DNA from 4 places in the Arthrobacter sp. Z4-13 genome. Region 4 is predicted to be linked to each of the others. Evidence: predicted binding sites of a transcription regulator. Region 4 holds the regulator's gene; each other region holds the start of a gene.

Region 1 (4,207 bases), 1.6 Mb from region 4:
GCGCTGCTGATCGAGGATGCGGTCAACGCCGAGGACGAAGCGTAGGGCCTGCGCCGGGGGGTGCTCCCCGGGTGGTGCTGCCCCAGGGAGCTACGCTGCTTTGACGAGCGGGAGCTCGTCCCAGTGGGTGGTGTACCTGGGGGAGCGCATGTCCCGTTTCATGGTCCAGTCCGGTCCGCCGCGGATGCCCGCATGCCCCAGGCCAATGGAGCCGCGGCCGTAGCGGCGGGTAATGTCCTCCAGCAGCGGCCCGATGTGCCTTTCCTCATGCGCGTTCTCGAAGGGTTCCAGCGGTTTCTGGTTGCCGCTGGGCCGCAGGTCCGTGACCATGATGCCGGCGCGGGCGTACTTGGTGCCATCGATGATGGCGGGCAGCAGCGCGTGGGCGGCTTTCGTAAGGATGACAGGATCCGCCGTCGGCATGGGAAGCGGAACGCAAACGGAGGGAAAGGACGTTCCCTGCGCGTTGAATTGAGATGTTCCAGCAAACGCGGTGAGGACTTTCGCCTGCAGGCTGTGTTTAGCGAGACGGCCGCTGGCCATCTGGGCGTAGACACTGAGGACCTGCCGCACATCGTGCGTACTCGTGATGGGAGTGGAAAAGGAGCGGGAAAAAATCAACTGGTCGCGGCCCATCCGGGCTTCCTCCAGGGGGATGCACGGCGTCCCCTGCAGTTCGAGCACCGTCCGCATCATCACCACCGAGAAGCGGTCGCGGATCAGGACTGGGTCCGCTCGTTTAAGGTCCAGGATGGAGTGGATGCCCATGGCGTTGAGGCGTCTGGTGATCCTCGCGGCCACACCCCAGATCTCAATCACGGAGAGCCTGGCCATCAGCGCCTCCTGCTGATCCGCCGGGACTGAGTCCCAGCGGCAGACGCCGCCGAACGCCGGATTGTGCTTGGCCCACTGGTTGGCCAGCTTGGCCAGGGTCTTGGTGCGGCCGATGCCCACGCAGACAGGGACCCCGACATTTCGGGCTACAACAGCTTTAATAGTTCGGCCAAGCTCCAGCAGGTACTCCGGTGAGCCTTTAACCCCCAGGAAGGCTTCGTCGATACTGTAGACCTCCAGCCAGGCGGAGTAGCGGCCCAGCAGTTCCATCACGCGTGCGCTGATGTCTCCATACAGCTCATAGTTGCTTGACTTCGCGATCAGCCCCCATTCCTTGGCGCGCGGTGCGAGCTTGAACCAGGGCTCGCCGACTCCGATGCCGAGGGCCTTCGCCTCCGGGGAGCGCGTGACGGCGCAGCCGTCGTTGTTTGAAAGGACAATCAGCGGCTTGCCCTCAAGGGAGGGGTCAAAGGCGCGTTCGGCGCTGGCGTAGAAGCAGTTCACGTCCACGTGGGCAATTTCGGGCATCTGCCGCATGATGGTTGGCCGGGTCACGGGCATCCCTCAGACATGGTGCAGGCACCTGGTAGCCACACCCCAGATGGTCAGCTCGCTGAGCGCGGAAACCTTGATGTCCGGGTACTTGGGGTTTTCGGCCTGCAGCACCACCCCCGTAGCCGTGATGCGAAGCCGCTTCACGGTCAGCTCCCCGTCTAAGACCGCGATCACCACGCAGCCGTCCTTGGGTTCAAGGGCCCTGTTGACGATAAGTTCGTCGCCGTCGCTGATGCCGGCACGCTCCATGGAGTCGCCGGTGACCCGGACGACGAAGGTGCTGGTGATGTCCTTGATCAGGTGCTCGTTCAGGTCTATCCGCCCGTCAAAGTAGTCCTGGGCCGGCGAGGGATAGCCGGCAGCTACCGGCACCGGGGACACCCACGCCAGCTGCAAGGAGAGACCCGCGTCTATCACGCGGGGACCGACAATAACGCCCACCACACACCCTTATTCGAATATATGTTCGATACATTGAGTGTACAGCGGCAGGGCGACAATGACGGGAACTTGCGCATTGGATCAGATGCAGGATGTGCGGACTGCTTTGACTGAGGAATAGCTGTGGGGTGTATCCATCACCCAGTCGCCCCATTCCGGTAGATATGGGGTAGGGATCCGGCTCGGATTAGCGGGCTGCGTCTTCGAGCAGCTGACGGAACTGTTCCTCGCTGTTTAGGGTCAGCTTCTTCCCGTCGAGGAAGAACGTCGGGGTCCCAGTAACGCCGAGGGCTTTTCCGTCAGCAATATCGCGGCGGATGCGTTCCTTGGTCTCGTCCGCTGCCACTGTTGCATCGTAGGCGTTCAGGTCAAGGTCAAGTTCCTCCGCGAAGGTCCGGAACAGTGCCGCCTGCGAGTCCTGCTTTTCGCCCCACTGCGGTTGGGTTTCGAAGAGCCTGGCTGCCATCTGCTCGTATTTGCCCTGCCGGGCTGCGGCTTCCACCGCCAAGGCGGCGGTGCCGGAGTTGGCGTGCCCGGGCAGGGGAAAGTAACGGTGGACGAAGGTGATCCGGTCCCCGTACTCCTGCTTGAGCTCCTGCACCAAAGGTTCAGCGGCACGGCAGGATTCGCATTCGAAGTCCAGGAACTCGACCAGCTGCGCCTTCTCCCTCGCGGGGCTGGTGACGCGATGGCTGTCGTCCCGAACCAGCTGCGCGTCGGCTGCTGCCTGGGGTGCGGTTGGTGAGGGCCTGTTCGCGGTGACCATCGCGTACCAGATCACCCCGGTGGCGAGGAGGACCGCGAGGATGGTCCAGATGGCGATCCGGACGTTCCGTGCCTTTGTGACGGCGCTCAACTATCGACCTGCTTCGTCCCTAGGGTCAGGGTCACCGGGGCCGGTTTCGCAGCAGCTTGGCACCCGGCACAGCAGGCACCATCCTGTTCCACCACAGGTGCTCCCGATACTGCCGGGAAGGCGGCGGGGGTTGCATCGGCGGTGGCTGGTGCGCAGCAGTCATCGTCTTGTGCACCATGCTCATGGCCGTGACCAGGGGCCTCGCCGGTATGGGGGATGGCGCAGCAGGCCTCGCCGCGCCACGCATTGACGCCTTCGCGGACGGCAATGCCTGCGATGACCAGGGCGGCGCCGGCATCGGCCCACCACCAGCCCAGGGTGCTGTTCAGAACCAGCCCGACCAGCAGGACCGCAGAAAGATACGTGCACAGCAGGGTTTGTTTGGAATCGGCCACTGCCGTCCTCGACCCGAGTTCACGTCCCGCCCGGCGCTGTGCCCAGGACAGGACAGGCATGATCGCCAGGCTCAGCGCCGCGATCACGATGCCGGGAGTGGAGTGCTGGGCCTCTTCACCTCCGGCAAGTGACCGGGCGGCGTCCAGGGTCACGAAGGCGGCGAGGGCGAAGAAGGAGATGGCGATGATCCGCAGCGTCAGGTGCTCACGCCGTTCGGGGTCTTTCGCGGAGAACTGCCACGACAACGCCAGGGCCGAGGCCACCTCGATGACCGAGTCGAGGCCGAAACCGATCAGCGCGGTCGAGTCGGCCACGTTCCCGGCCCAGAGCGCCACAACGGCTTCAATGAGGTTGTAGGTGATGGTCGCGGCGGCGAAAATCCGGATCCGGAGGTTCAGCACGGTCCGGCGTTCGGTGCCTGGCGTCTGCAGCAGGGCCGTCATGCGAAGCACTCCCCGTCCGGGGCGCAGCAGGCCGGATCAACAGCCAGGACAACCCCGATCAGGTCCTTAATCGCGTGACCCAGCCGGGCATCGGCGAGCTCATACCGGCTCCGCCGGCCGTCCGGGACAGCCACCACCAACCCGCAGCCGCGCAAGCACGTCAGATGGTTGGACATGCTCTGCCGCGATACCCCGAGGGAGTCAGCGAGATCAGAAGGGTAGGCGGGGGCATCAGAGAGGGCCAGAAGGACACGGGCGCGGGTAGGGTCAGAGACCGCGTAGCCGAATCGGGCCAGCACAGGGGCCTGCGTGAGCGTTTCCATAGCCCAACAGTACATCCTTGGGTGTATTCATTTAAGCCTGTATGCACATCCCCCTGCAGGCAAAGTCCTCTTCGTCCGAAAGCTCTATTTCGCAGAAGCATGAAGTCTTGAGCTGAACCTTCCGATGGCATGGATCGGCGTTGTAATGTGAGCGCGTGATCGTCCCCGATATTTCCCAGAACGCCGTGGCGGTCGCGGAACACTACGACGAGCTTGATCCGATTTATCGTCGAGTGTGGGGCGAGCATGTCCATCACGGGCTGTGGGCGACGGGCCGCGAGACGCCCGACGAAGCCGTCGAGGCGCTGGTGGACACGGTGGCCGATCGGTTGCGCCTCATGCCCGGCGAGACGTGCGTC
Region 2 (4,207 bases), 1.7 Mb from region 4:
CTGGCACAGGAAGATCTCCGTGGAGTCCGGGGCGGAGATGCCCTGGAACACTTCCTCGTCGGCCTGGACCTTCCGCGCCACCACCGGCGCCTTGAGCTGCTGGGCCCGGGCAGAGGCAATCACGGGAGAATCGACGTCGAACCCCAGGGCGGCGATGGCCGGCTCGGCGTGGGTCGCCGCCTGTTCGTTGATGATTACCCGCGCTTGGCCCATGCTCCAGAGCTGGACGTCCTTGGTGCGATGCCGTCCCTCAAAAGCAAAGCCGAGCTGGCCCAGGAGCTTCTCGAGCTGGGCGGTGTCGTCGGCCTTCACTTCTGCGAAGTTGAAGCCCGCCGGTTCGCTTACCTTGGGCAGCGTGGCCAGTTCCATGGGATAACGACGGCGGGAGGCGGCGCCGTTGGCGGCCGCACCGTCCGCTGAGGAGCCTGCGAGCCACTTGGCGCTCTGTTCCTCCAGCCAAATCAGCGAGCGCATGGCATCCACGGCGGTGCGTTCAACATCTGACTGGCGGAAAACGTCGTTGAAGACCTCGAGGGAAACCGGGCCGGTGTACCCGGCGCGGACCACGTGGCCCATGAACTTGGCGAGCTCGAACTGGCCTTCGCCCGGGAAGACCCGGTAGTGGCGGCTCCAGGACAGGACGTCCATGGAGAGTTTAGGGGCGTCGGCAACCTGGACGAAGAAGATCTTCTCCGCGTCGATGTTTTCGATGGGTGCGGTGTCCCAGTCGCGGGAAAGGATATGGAAGGAGTCCAGGCAGGTGCCGAAGTTGGGGTGGTCCACCATCTCCACCAACCGGTACGCGTGCTCGTAGTCGTTGACGTACTTGCCCCAGGCCAGGGCCTCGTAGGCGACCTTCACGCCGTGGTCCCCGGCCAGCTCCGCGAGTTCGGTGAGCTGGGAGGCGCGGAGGCCGTCGTCGTCGATGGTAGCGGTGGCAACGTTGGAGCAGACCAGGATGGTGTCCATGCCCAGCCGGGACATCAGCTTGAACTTCGCTTCCGCCCGCCGGAGGTTGGCCTTCAGCAGGTCCGGAGTGACGCCGTCGAAATCACGGAACGGCTGGTAGAGGTCCAGGCCCAGGCCGAGGTCTGCAGCCATCTTGCGGACGTCCTCGGGGCTGAGGGGTGAGGTGACCAGGTCCTGCTCAAAAATCTCGATGCCATCGAAACCTGCGATGGCGCAGGCCTGCATCTTTTCCTTCAGGGTGCCGGACAGGCAGACAGTGGCGATTCCCGTACGCATCAGGCGGCCACCTCTTCGGCGGCGACGAGCTCCAGGAAGTGCGAGCGCATGCGATCCGGATCAGGCTCCAGGCCGGTGAAGATGCGGAACGCATCGGCTGCCTGGCCCACCGCCATCCGGCCGCCGTCCAGCACCTCGCAGCCCTTGGCGCGGGCAGCCCGGACCAGTTCGGTTTCGATGGGGCGGTAGACAATGTCCGCTACCCAGTGGCGGGATTCCAGCAGCTCCAGGTCCAGCGGGACGCCCGGGTGCGCTGCCATGCCCACAGGAGTGCAGTGCACCAGGCCGTCGGCCAGCGGCATCAGCTGCGGCAGCTCCACGGCCGTACGCGCCGTGACAGTGCTCTCCGGGAAGAAGCCGGCCAGTTCAGCCGCCCGGGCCGCGCCGCGGGCGGCATCCATATCCACCAGGTCCAGGTGGCGGACCCCGGCGGTCAGCAGGGCATAGGCCACCGCAGACCCGGCGCCGCCCGCCCCCAACTGCACCACGCGGTCCAGCCCGGCACCGGGAAGACCGGAGGCGAGGGCGGCCGCGAAGCCGGAGAAATCGGTGTTGTGGCCGACGAACCGGCCATTTTGGATCACCACGGTGTTGACGGCGCCCAACCGGAGGGCGTCCGGGGATACCTCATCCAAATGCTGCAGGACCAACTGCTTGCAGGGGTGGGTGATGTTCAGGCCGTTGAAGCCCAGGCTGCGGGCACTCTGCAACAGCTGGCCCACGGACTCGCCGGGAAGGCCCAACTCCAGCAAGTCGATGGGCCGGTAAAGGTAGCGCAGGCCCTGCACATCACCTTCGCGTTCGTGCATGGGCGGGGTGAGTGACGGCATCACGCCATCGCCGACCAGTCCCACAAGGTAGGACTCAGTTCGATTACTCATCCGTGCAGCTCCTTTGGTACGACACCTGGCTGCTGCGGGGCTGCTGCCGGGTGATGGAAATTACGATACATGATTTGTTCACTGACCGCACGCATGTTCTACATACGAACGAAACGAAGCCCGGGAGGGCGGAGCAGACCAAAGCCCTTACCGCTGGGGCAACCTGGCGGCAAGCTCCGCCGCCGCTTCCTGCAGCAGGGGAACGTGCGCTTCGAGCTCCTCAAGGCTGAGCCGGAAGACGGGGACGGCGGTGGCCAATGAGGCGAACGCGTGCCCCTGGTCGTTGAACAGCGGGACGGCCACAGCGCGCATGCCGGTCTCATTCTCCTCATCCATCACCGCGAACCCCCGGCGCCGGACGAGTTCGATTTCGGCGTGGAAAGCCTCCCTGTCAGTGATGGACTTTTCCGTCAGCGGCTCGAGCGGAAGGTCCGCGAGGAGCTTTTCGCGCTCGGAGTCCTCGGCGAACGCCACCAGGGCCTTGCCGACGGCGGTGGTGGAGAGGGAGCCGAGGTGGCCCGGATCGCTGGTCACCCGGAACATTTTTGGGCCGTCCACCTTGTTCACGGTCAGGTGGTGGTGGCCGTCCCGGACGCTGAGGATAGTGGCCTCCCCCGTCTGCTCGGTCACTCGGCGGAGGACAGGCATTGCAGTCCCGGCGAAGCCATGGTGGTTGGAAACCCGCTGGCCGAGCTGGAAGATCCGCAGGCCCAGGTGATACCGGCGCCCCTCGGCCTCGTAGTCCACAAAGCCGTCCCGGGTTAGGGAGGCAAGGAGGCGGTAGGTGGTGCTGAAGGGCAGCTGGGCCCGGCGGGAGATTTCCGCCGCACTCGCACCCCTCGGCTCATCACCCAGCAAAACCAGCAGGCCCAGGGCTTTGCCCACCATGTCCGTCCGGTCAGCTGACCGCCCCGCCTTGGCAGGAGTTTCGTCTTCAGCGACTCCGTCGTCTGCTGTGGCTTGGTTCACACTCATACCTCGATGTTGCCACAATGTGAGAGCTATTGCCAGAGCGTGATTATTTTCTTGACAAGTGACTGCCCTCACAGCCACTATTGCTGTATCGCACAAGTAGCTCCCACAATGTGGCTACTGTCCGGGTTCTCCCGCACCTCCAGCCGTGCCGCGCCAAGCCACCACCCCCAGGCAGCGCCGGCTGCGAGTCCTGATCCATCCGCGACAAAGTCGTCACATCAAAGGAACTCCATGAGCCAGATACTTCCGTCCGCTGAGCCGGGCATTGCTGCCCCGGCCGGGACGCCGAAGAAGGCAGCCCTCGCCAGCTTCCTGGGCAGCGCCGTCGAATACTACGACTTCTTTATCTTCGGTTCCGCCGCCGCCCTCATCTTCCCCACGGTCTTCTTCCCGGATGCTGACGCCAACGCGGCCATCATGTCCTTCGCCACCTTTGGCTTCGCCTACGTGGCCCGGCCCGTAGGAGCGGTCATCCTGGGCCACTTCGGCGACCGGGTGGGCCGGCGGAAGGTCCTGATGTTCACCCTCCTCCTGATGGGCGCCTCCACCTTCCTGATTGGCTGCCTTCCGGACTTCAACACCGTTGGCTGGTGGGCTCCGGCACTGCTGGTGCTCGCCCGGCTCTGCCAGGGCCTTTCCGCCGCAGGCGAGCAGGCGGGCGCTTCCTCCATGACGCTGGAACACGCCCCGGATAACCGCCGTTCCTTCTTCACCTCCTGGACCCTCACCGGCACCCAGGGCGGCCAGATCCTCGCCGCCCTCGTCTTCATCCCCGTGCTCGCACTTCCGGACGAGATCAAGTACGGCATCGGCTGGCGCATCCCCTTCTGGCTGAGCGCCGTCGTCGTAGTGGTGGCGTTCTTTATCCGCCGCACCCTGCACGAGCCGCCGGCCTTCGAGGAAGCCCAGAAAACCGCCCAGATCTCCAAGCTCCCCGTCGCCGACCTCCTCAAAGGCCACTGGCGCGACGTCCTCCGGGTCATCTGCTGCGCCTTCATCGCCGCCGTCTCCACCGTCTTCGGCACCCTTGCAATCAGCTACGCCAAAACCGTGGCCGGCGTGGACGGCACCACCACCCTGTGGCTCGTGGTGGGAGCCAACCTCGT
Region 3 (4,207 bases), 1.0 Mb from region 4:
CCGATTTCGTCCCATGGAAAGAGGCTCATGAGCACTCCCAGCGTCAGGACATAGAAGAGCAGGACGCGCACAGGGACTGTGTTGACTGCCTTGGGGATGACCTTTTTCGGGTCCGCAGCCTCGCCGGCCGTGATGCCGAGGGTCTCGATCCCGCCGAAGGCGAACATCACCACCGCGAAAGATGCCAGCAAACCTTCAAAGCCGAACGGGAAGAAGCCGCCGTGGTCAACAAGGTTGCCGAGGCCGGGCGCAACAGTTGAGCCGCCCGCCTGGAAGCCGAACACAATGATTGCTGCGCCGCCGGCGATCATGGCGATGATGGCAACCACCTTGATCAGCGAGAACCAGAATTCCAGCTCGCCGAAGACTTTGACGCTGAGGAGGTTCAGTGCGGCCAGGAAGAAAATGATGGCGAGGATCCAGACCCAGCGCTCCACCTGCGGGAACCAGAAGCCCATGTAGATACTGAACGCCGTGACATCCGCGATCGCCACGATCGCCATTTCGAACACATACGTCCAGCCGGTGACGAAGCCGGCCAATGGGCCAAGGTAGCGGCTCGCGTACTGGCCGAAGGAGCCGGACACCGGGTGCCGAACGGCCATTTCGCCCAGGGCGCGCATCACCATAAACACCGCCGCGCCGCCGATGATGTACGCCAGCAGGACGGCCGGACCGGCTTTTTGGATGGCTGAGGCTGACCCGTAGAAGAGGCCGGTGCCAATCGCTGAGCCGAGGGCCATGAAACGGATGTGGCGTACGTTCAGTCCGCGGTTAAGGACGCTTCCGACGGCGGAACTTGGGGGCTGTTTCCCGGCCGGACTTTCGTTCCTGGTAGGGCTTGGTGCTGGTTGCATACAAATACCTTCTCGTCTTTGGGAGGGGAGCCGTTAACCAGCAGACCACCTTCGGAAGCGACGTGATGAGTCTCACCGGGTGTTGGTGTCTTTGATTCCAGACGGAGTGTGGGCTGATGCTTTTCGAAGCTCGGGCGCGGGGCTCGAGGCGCCGGGCACCGGCGGGTACCACCCTTGACTCGAGGCCGGCTTTTCCTTACGTTGAAGGGCCCCGCTGCTGAGTCCGTCTGATCACGCAGGCGGCACTGCTTAAGGACTATTCCAGTACCAGCAGCCCAAAGGAGATCGGTATGAAAGGGATCGTGCAGGACGCTTACGGGTCAGCAGACGTGCTCGAGCTGCGGGATATTCCCAAGCCGGTTCCCGGTAACGGCGAGGTCCTGATCCGGGTACGTGCGGCCGGCGTCGACCAGGGCGTGTGGCACTTGATGACCGGACTGCCGTATCTGGTCCGGCTTTTTGGTTACGGACTGAAGAACCCCAAAGTTCCTGTGCGGGGCCGGGAAGTGGCGGGCGTTGTGGAGGCTGTGGGCCGCGGAGTAACCCGTTTTGCTGCTGATGATGAGGTCTTTGGAACCTGCGACGGTTCCTTCGCGGAGTACGTCTGCGCCAAGGAGGACAAGGTGGCGCGCAAGCCTGCCAACCTCTCGTTCGAGGAGGCGGCCGCAGCACCTGTTTCCGCCGTCACCGCGCTTCAGGCTGTCCGGGACGCCGGCGGGATAACCGTGGGACAGAAGGTACTCATTATCGGCGCGGGCGGGGGAGTCGGCTCCTTTGCCGTTCAACTGGCAAAGGCCTATGGCGCAGAGGTCACGGGAGTCTGCAGTACCGGCAAGGCGGAGCTCGTGCGGTCCTTGGGTGCGGATGCAGTTATTGATTACACGAAGTCCGATATTGCGGGCAGCGGGGTGCTGTACGACGTCATCCTCGACACAGCCGGCAACCGGCCGCTGTCCGTCCTGCGGCGTGTGCTCGCGCCCAGGGGCACATTGGTCCTTATTGGAGGCGAAGGAGGCGGCAAGCTGACCGGTGGGTTTGAACGGTCTCTCGTTGCCCCGTTTGCTTCCCTGCTCTCCGGCCAGAAATTCAAGGGGCTTGTCGCTAAAGAAACGCACCTCGACCTCGAAGCCCTGACGGTTCTGTTCGAAACCGGCAGTTTGAAACCCGCCGTGGACAGGGTGTTCACGCTGGCTGAAGCACCGGCCGCCATCGCATACCTGCATGAGGGGCGGAGCCGTGGCAAGGTGGTGGTCCGGGTCTGACAGCGCTGCCGGGGTGGTTTGGCTGCCCGAGCTGTTTTGTGTGCGTGTTTGACTGCTGTGGTCGGGCCTGGCGTGTTTGGGGAGAAGGGGATCCAAAAAGACTTCAAAAATCCTTTCAAGGAGCCGTCGTAGGACCCCAAAATGTCAGACCCTCGCAAGAGGATAGGGACATGGAAATGAAGGCGGCGGTGGTGCAGGCGGAGGAAGCTGTTGATGCTTCGGTCGCTGCGTTTATGGCTGCGCTGGGTGGCGGTGAACCTGCCGTTTCAAATCCAGCTTGCGGGAGTTCTGCCGTTTCCGGTGCTGTTTCCGGTGCTGCTGGTGGGCTGGATGAGGATCCGTTGCAGTGGGTTGCTGATGCGGCGTTGGATGTCCTTGCCGGTGTGGCGCGGTCGGAAGCGAAGCTCGCTGCCGTGAAGGCACTGGCCGTGGCGGTCCTGGCCGAAGCCACGAAGGCGCTGAATCCTCCGGCCGGGTCGCCGCAGGAGGCCGGTGCGCAGGACCGGAGCCTGGTGGCCGAGGTCGGGTGTGCGCTGGCGATCGGTGACCGGGCCGCCGGTGCCTTGCTCGCGGAGGCCCATGCGCTGACCACGTCGCTGCCGCGGACGCTCGCGGCCCTGCGGTCGGGGACGATCTCGTGGGCGCACGCCCGGACCATGATCGAGCAGACCGCGTGTCTTGATCCCGCTGGTGCGGCGGCGCTGGAGGCGCACTTCCTGGACCCGGCGGCGCCGGGCCCCGCCCGCGGCTGCCCGGTCGGGGAGATGCCGGCCTACCGGTTCAAGGCCAAGGCCCGGGGCTGGCGGGAACGCCATCACCCGGAGAGCCTGGAGAAACGCCACGCGAAAAGTGTCGCGGACCGTCGGGTGGAGTACTGGCCGGACAGTGACGGGATGGCGTGGGTCGCCGCCCGCCTGCCAGCGGACCGGGCGTCGGCGATCCGGAACCGGCTCACCGCTCTTGCCAGGGGCATGCAGGGCCCGGACGAGCCCCGCACCCTGACCCAGCTGGTAGCCGATAGTTTCTCTTCAGGGCTTCTCGGCAGCGCTAACACTGCCAGCAGCGGCGACGGTGCAGGGGAGGGTGCAGGAACGGATCCCGGCCCATCTTCGTCGATCCGGGCGCAGGTGTTGGTCACCGTGCCGGTGTTCTCCCTGATGGGCCTGACCGACGAACCCGCGGTACTGGACGGGCACGGCCCGATCCCGGCCTCCATGGCGCGCAAACTCGTTGCCGACGACGCCGATTCGTTTTACCGGGTGCTGGTGGACCCGCGGGACGGGGCACCTCTGGAAATCGGCCGCTCCAGCTACCGGGTCAGCAAGGCGATGCGGAACTGGCTCAGGTTGCGGGACGGCAAATGCCCGTTCCCCGGCTGCAACAGCACCTCCCTCGACAACGAAGCGGACCACCTCCTCGCCTGGCATAACGGCGGCACCACCGGAATCAGCAATCTCGGCCAACCCTGCCGCAAACACCACAAGCTGCGGCACACCAGCGGCTGGAAACCCACCCCGGCCACCATGAACGAACCACCCGGCTGGATCTCACCCGCCGGCCGGCACTACAAAAGCGAACACCAGGACTGGGAACCACCCCACTGGCCGGAATCTTCCGCGGCAGCGAAGCTCGGCGTGCCGGACGACCTGTCGCAGATCTGGCCTCCGCCCGACGACTTGTCGCAGGCCTGGCCTCCGCCCGACGACTTGTCGCAGGCCTGGCCTCCGCCCGACGACTTGTCGCAGGCCTGGCCTCCGCCCGACGACTTGTCGCAGGCCTGGCCTCCTGCCGACGACTTGCCTGTCAACAACGCGTTTTGGCATGAGGAGTTGCCGGAAGACACCTTTGATGACTGGTTGCTGCCCGGCTACACGTTGCCCCAGGACCCCCTACCGGAAGAAATCTGGTGGAAGATGGCCTGCGAGACCAGCGCCGGAGTTTAGGTCTGGGCCCAGTCCTCCATGCTTATTCGTCGGATGCTCCCGTGGTACCTGAAGCACTTCGCGCCGCAGTCTCGATCGAGGCACGGTGTGCCGCCCACTCTTCCGGGCTGCGCGGAGTCAGGTTGGGATCTCCGGGGCGCTGTCC
Region 4 (4,207 bases):
AGATGGCCAGGCAGGTGGCCCGGGCCATTGAAACCGGCGACCACCTGCTGGTTCAGGCCGGAACGGGTACCGGCAAGTCGCTGGCGTACCTGATACCCCTGATAGCCCACGCACTGGAGAGCGACAAGCCTGCCCTGGTGTCCACCGCAACGCTTGCCCTGCAGACACAGATTGTGGGCAGGGACATTCCGCGGCTCCTGAAGACCATTACCCCGGCCCTGGACCGGCCGGTGAAAGTAGCCTTGGTCAAAGGCCGGTCCAACTACGTCTGCGTCCATAAACTCGAAGGCGGGTTTCCCTCCGAAGAGCCCGCAGAGGGCCAGCTGTTTTCGCTCGGCGAGGACACCAGCGTCCCGCACTTTGCTGCGTCTGTGGGCGGCCCGGCCTCCCAGCTGGGCAAGGAAGTGGTCCGCCTGCGGGAATGGGCCGAAAAAACCACCACCGGGGACCGCGACGAGCTCCTGCCCGGCGTCACCGACCGGGCCTGGCGGCAGGTCTCCGTCACGTCGATGGAATGCTTGGGCGCCCAGAAGTGTCCCATGGCAGCGGAGTGCTTCAGTGAGCTTGCGCGGCAAGACGCCGCCGAAGCCGATGTTGTGGTGACCAACCACGCCATGCTCGCCGTCAGCGCCTTTGAGGGCCTGGCTGTGCTGCCGGAGTACGACGTCGTTGTGGTTGACGAGGCCCACGAACTGCAGGACAGGGTTACCGGCGCTGTCTCCGGACAGCTCTCGGTGGCCATGGTCCACGCTGCGGCCGCCGGCGCCCGCAAGCACACCGCCATCACCGTGGATGCGTTGAACGCGGCCGCTGCCAACCTTGAAATTGCCCTCGCGGGAGTTCCCAACGGGCTGCTCCCCAATGGACTCAACGATGAGCAGCTGGACTGCGTGGACCAGTTGCGTGAGGCCTGCCGGGCCGCGCTTTCAGACTCCAAGGGGGACAGCAGCACCACTGCCGACGGCGGGCGGCAACTCGCGCGCTCCCGGCTGATGCTCATCCTGGAACTTTGCGAACGGCTCCTCGCCGCCCGCGAGAACCGGGAAGTGGTGTGGTTCTCCCGCGCCAGTTCCTTTGACCCCCAGCAGGGGTACTCCCAGCCCGACGAGACAGCGCCCGCGCTGATCAATATTGCTCCGCTCTCGGTAGCGGGGCGATTGCGGGAGGGATTGTTCGCGGGACACACCGTGGTATTGACTTCCGCCACCCTGGCAATCGGGTCGGCCTTTGAGCCCGCCGCAGGCGGACTCGGGCTGGTGGGCGAGGGTGCGCCCAGCTGGACCGGTGTTGATGTCGGATCGCCCTTTGACTATCCCAAGCAGGGCATCCTGTACGTGGCCGGGCACCTTCCCAAGCCCGGCCGTGGAGTGTCCCCCGAATCACTGGCCGAACTGGAGGCCCTGGTCAGGGCTTCGAACGGCGGGGCACTGTGCCTGTTTTCGTCCCGGCGCGCGGCAGAAGAAGCGGCCGAGGCGCTGCGGCCAAAGCTGGGAATGACCATCCTGTGCCAGGGCGACTCCACCATGACGGCCCTGGTGAAGCAGTTCGCCGACGAACCGGACACCTGCCTGTTCGGCACGATGTCCCTGTGGCAGGGCGTGGACGTTCCCGGCGGGTCCTGCCGCCTGGTGGTGATCGACCGGATTCCTTTCCCCCGGCCCGACGATCCCCTGATGACCGCCCGGTCCCGGGCGGTGGCGCAGGCCGGAGGCAACGGCTTTATGTCAGTCTCGGCCACCCACGCTGCGATCCGGCTCGCACAGGGTGCGGGACGGCTGATCCGGTCAACCGGGGACAAAGGTGTGGTGGCGGTGCTGGATTCCCGGCTGGCCACCGAACGCTACGCCGGGTTCCTGCGCGGTGCCCTGCCGCCATTCTGGTCCACGACGGACAGGAAGACGGCCATCGCGGCGCTGGAGAGGCTGGCCAAGGAAAAGGTTTGAGCGTGCCGCTCCGGAAGGCCTGGGCGCGGACGCCAGGGCCCGGCCGCCAGGGCCCGGACGCTTGGGCTCGTCCTAGAGCGAGCGGAGCACCGACACAACTTTGCCCATGATGGTGGCGTGGTCGCCAAGGATGGGCTCGTACTGGGTGTTCTGGGGAAGCAGCCAGGTATGGCCGTCGCGCTGGCGGAAGGTTTTTACGGTGGCCTCATCATCCAGCAGCGCCGCAACGATATCTCCGTTGGCCGCGTCCGCCTGACGGCGGACCACCACCCAGTCGCCGTCACAAATAGCGGCGTCCACCATGGAATCACCGGCAACCTTGAGCATAAACAGTTCCCCCTGGCCCACCAGCTGGCGGGGGAGCGGCAGCACGTCCTCCACCACCTGATCAGCCAGGATGGGACCACCGGCAGCGATCCGGCCCACGAGGGGAACCATGGCAGTGTCCATAGCCGTGGGAAGCACGGTGACGCTGCCGCTGCCGCCCGGCAGGAGAGGAGCCGGCTCAACTGCCTGCTTGGGCGAACCGCCATCCAGGGTGAGCGGCATCAGCACCTCCATGGCACGCGGCCGCTTGGGGTCGCGCCGGAGGTAACCAAGCTTTTCCAGTTGCGAAAGCTGGTGGGTCACGCTGGACAGACTCGCCAGGCCGACGGTGTCCCCGATCTCCCGCATCGACGGAGGATACCCATTGTCAACGACCGAGCGCTGGATGGTCTCGAGGATTTTCTTCTGCCGTGGCGTCAGGCCCTTGGCGCTCTTCTTCGGTTGGGAGGTTGCCCTGCCCCCGGCGGCTGCTGCTGCCATATTCGCCCAATGCCTTTCGGTTGCCCCGGACTTTTGTAGCCCGGACCTGAAGTTCACGCCGTAATTGTCAGACCCTGCTGATCAACTTCCGAGTGGTTGTTCTTTTCTTCAAAGCTAGGCCAGCCGCATTGCTTTTTCAAACATTTGTTCTAGCGAGTCTCGACATTGTTCGTTGATAGGTGCTAAAACTGTAAAAGCAAAGTTCGAACATTTGTTCTACTCTGAGCGCAGGCATTCGAAGACCCGGACCAAGGGTTTTAGAAGCCGGCGGGTGTGGAGGTGGACATCGGGCAGCACAAAACGGTCCAGGAGGGCTACGTCATGTCAGCAACATCTGCTTCGCAGGATTCATTTTCGGTGCATCACCTCATGTCCGGGCCGGACCAGCGGCCGGCGGAGCGTCGTACGCCCCTCCCGCCCCTGCGTCTGACCCGGCGTGGGAAGATCGTCCTGATCGGAATTCCCCTGGTCCTGCTGGCGGCCCTGCTGCTCTCCCTGGCCGGTTTCTTCAACGCTCCGGCAAGGGCCTCCGATTCGGCAGCGGACTTGTCCTTTACGCCAGCCGTTACCGTTACCGTGCAGCCAGGGGAGTCCCTGTGGGCCATTGCCGGAAGCGTCGCCCCGGAGCGGGACGCACGGGACGTTGTGGCGGACATCGTCCAGCTCAACAACCTGACCGCCGGCTCGGTTCTGCCGGGGCAGCAGCTGTACGTTCCCACCCGGTAGCAGCCGGAGTCGCTGTTGAAACGCTCCCGCCGAAAATGCTGCTGGGAATGTCGGCGATGAAAACCCCGCCCGCGGGAAAAGCGGGCCGCGGGAGAGCCGCGCTGGAATCGGCTGCGAAACGACACCCACGAAAGTGTGCTGAAGGCCCGCAGGGGGACATGCTCAGCGCGAACAAGAGGCTGTCATATTTTCCGGTGCCCGGCCCGGGCACTAAACTGTTCAGGTGAATGACCAGCTAGAGCGCCTTAACCGGCTACCCCTCCGCAGCAACCTCCGTGGGCTCACCCCTTACGGCGCGCCCCAGCTGGATGTCCCCATCCTCCTTAACGTCAACGAGAACACTCACGGTGTCCCGGCAGATGTGCAGGCGGCCATCAGTGCGGCAGTGACAGAAGCCGCGGCCGGCCTTAACCGCTACCCGGACAGGGAATTCACCGAACTGCGGAAGGCGCTGGCGGAGTACCTGGGGCATGGGCTCGATGAGTCAAACGTGTGGGCGGCCAACGGCTCCAACGAAGTGCTCCAGCAGATTCTCCAGGCATTCGGCGGCCCTGGCCGTACGGCTCTCGGCTTTCCGCCCACCTACTCCATGTACCCGCTGCTGGCCAGCGGCACGGACACCGAATACATTGTGGGTGAACGGGCTGACGGCTACGGCCTGAGTGCAGAATCCGCGGCCCTGCAGGTGAAGAAGCTGCAGCCCAGCATCGTATTCCTCTGCTCGCCGAACA

The links. Region 4 encodes LexA, which represses DNA repair genes until DNA is damaged. Its sites were predicted from a motif close to TCGAACANNTGTTCGA; they were not measured.
Region 1: a site for LexA is predicted at 1,844-1,859, ahead of M1E07_RS20495 (LexA family protein). Genes of this name have one in related genera too.
Region 2: a site for LexA is predicted at 2,212-2,227, ahead of M1E07_RS19860 (shikimate dehydrogenase). Genes of this name have one in related genera too.
Region 3: a site for LexA is predicted at 2,223-2,238, ahead of M1E07_RS03565 (HNH endonuclease signature motif containing protein). Genes of this name have one in related genera too.

The regions. Positions count from the first base shown of each region.
Region 1 is NZ_CP096459.1:4,030,047-4,034,253, forward strand. Features, by position in the region: gene treS (maltose alpha-D-glucosyltransferase) at 1-45, shown strand, start outside; gene M1E07_RS20490 (Y-family DNA polymerase) at 91-1,371, opposite strand; gene M1E07_RS20495 (LexA family protein) at 1,399-1,830, opposite strand; gene M1E07_RS20500 (DsbA family protein) at 2,018-2,686, opposite strand; gene M1E07_RS20505 (cation diffusion facilitator family transporter) at 2,683-3,525, opposite strand; gene M1E07_RS20510 (ArsR/SmtB family transcription factor) at 3,522-3,848, opposite strand; gene M1E07_RS20515 (SAM-dependent methyltransferase) at 4,004-4,207, shown strand, end outside.
Region 2 is NZ_CP096459.1:3,897,007-3,901,213, forward strand. Features, by position in the region: gene M1E07_RS19855 (bifunctional sugar phosphate isomerase/epimerase/4-hydroxyphenylpyruvate dioxygenase family protein) at 1-1,245, opposite strand, end outside; gene M1E07_RS19860 (shikimate dehydrogenase) at 1,245-2,126, opposite strand; gene M1E07_RS19865 (IclR family transcriptional regulator) at 2,274-3,101, opposite strand; gene M1E07_RS19870 (MFS transporter) at 3,333-4,207, shown strand, end outside.
Region 3 is NZ_CP096459.1:362,175-366,381, forward strand. Features, by position in the region: gene M1E07_RS03555 (amino acid permease) at 1-857, opposite strand, end outside; gene M1E07_RS03560 (NAD(P)-dependent alcohol dehydrogenase) at 1,148-2,119, shown strand; gene M1E07_RS03565 (HNH endonuclease signature motif containing protein) at 2,290-4,062, shown strand; gene M1E07_RS03570 (DinB family protein) at 4,085-4,207, opposite strand, start outside.
Region 4 is NZ_CP096459.1:1,366,754-1,370,960, forward strand. Features, by position in the region: gene M1E07_RS08090 (ATP-dependent DNA helicase) at 1-1,943, shown strand, start outside; gene lexA (transcriptional repressor LexA) at 2,016-2,750, opposite strand; gene M1E07_RS08100 (LysM peptidoglycan-binding domain-containing protein) at 3,120-3,476, shown strand; gene M1E07_RS08105 (histidinol-phosphate transaminase) at 3,700-4,207, shown strand, end outside.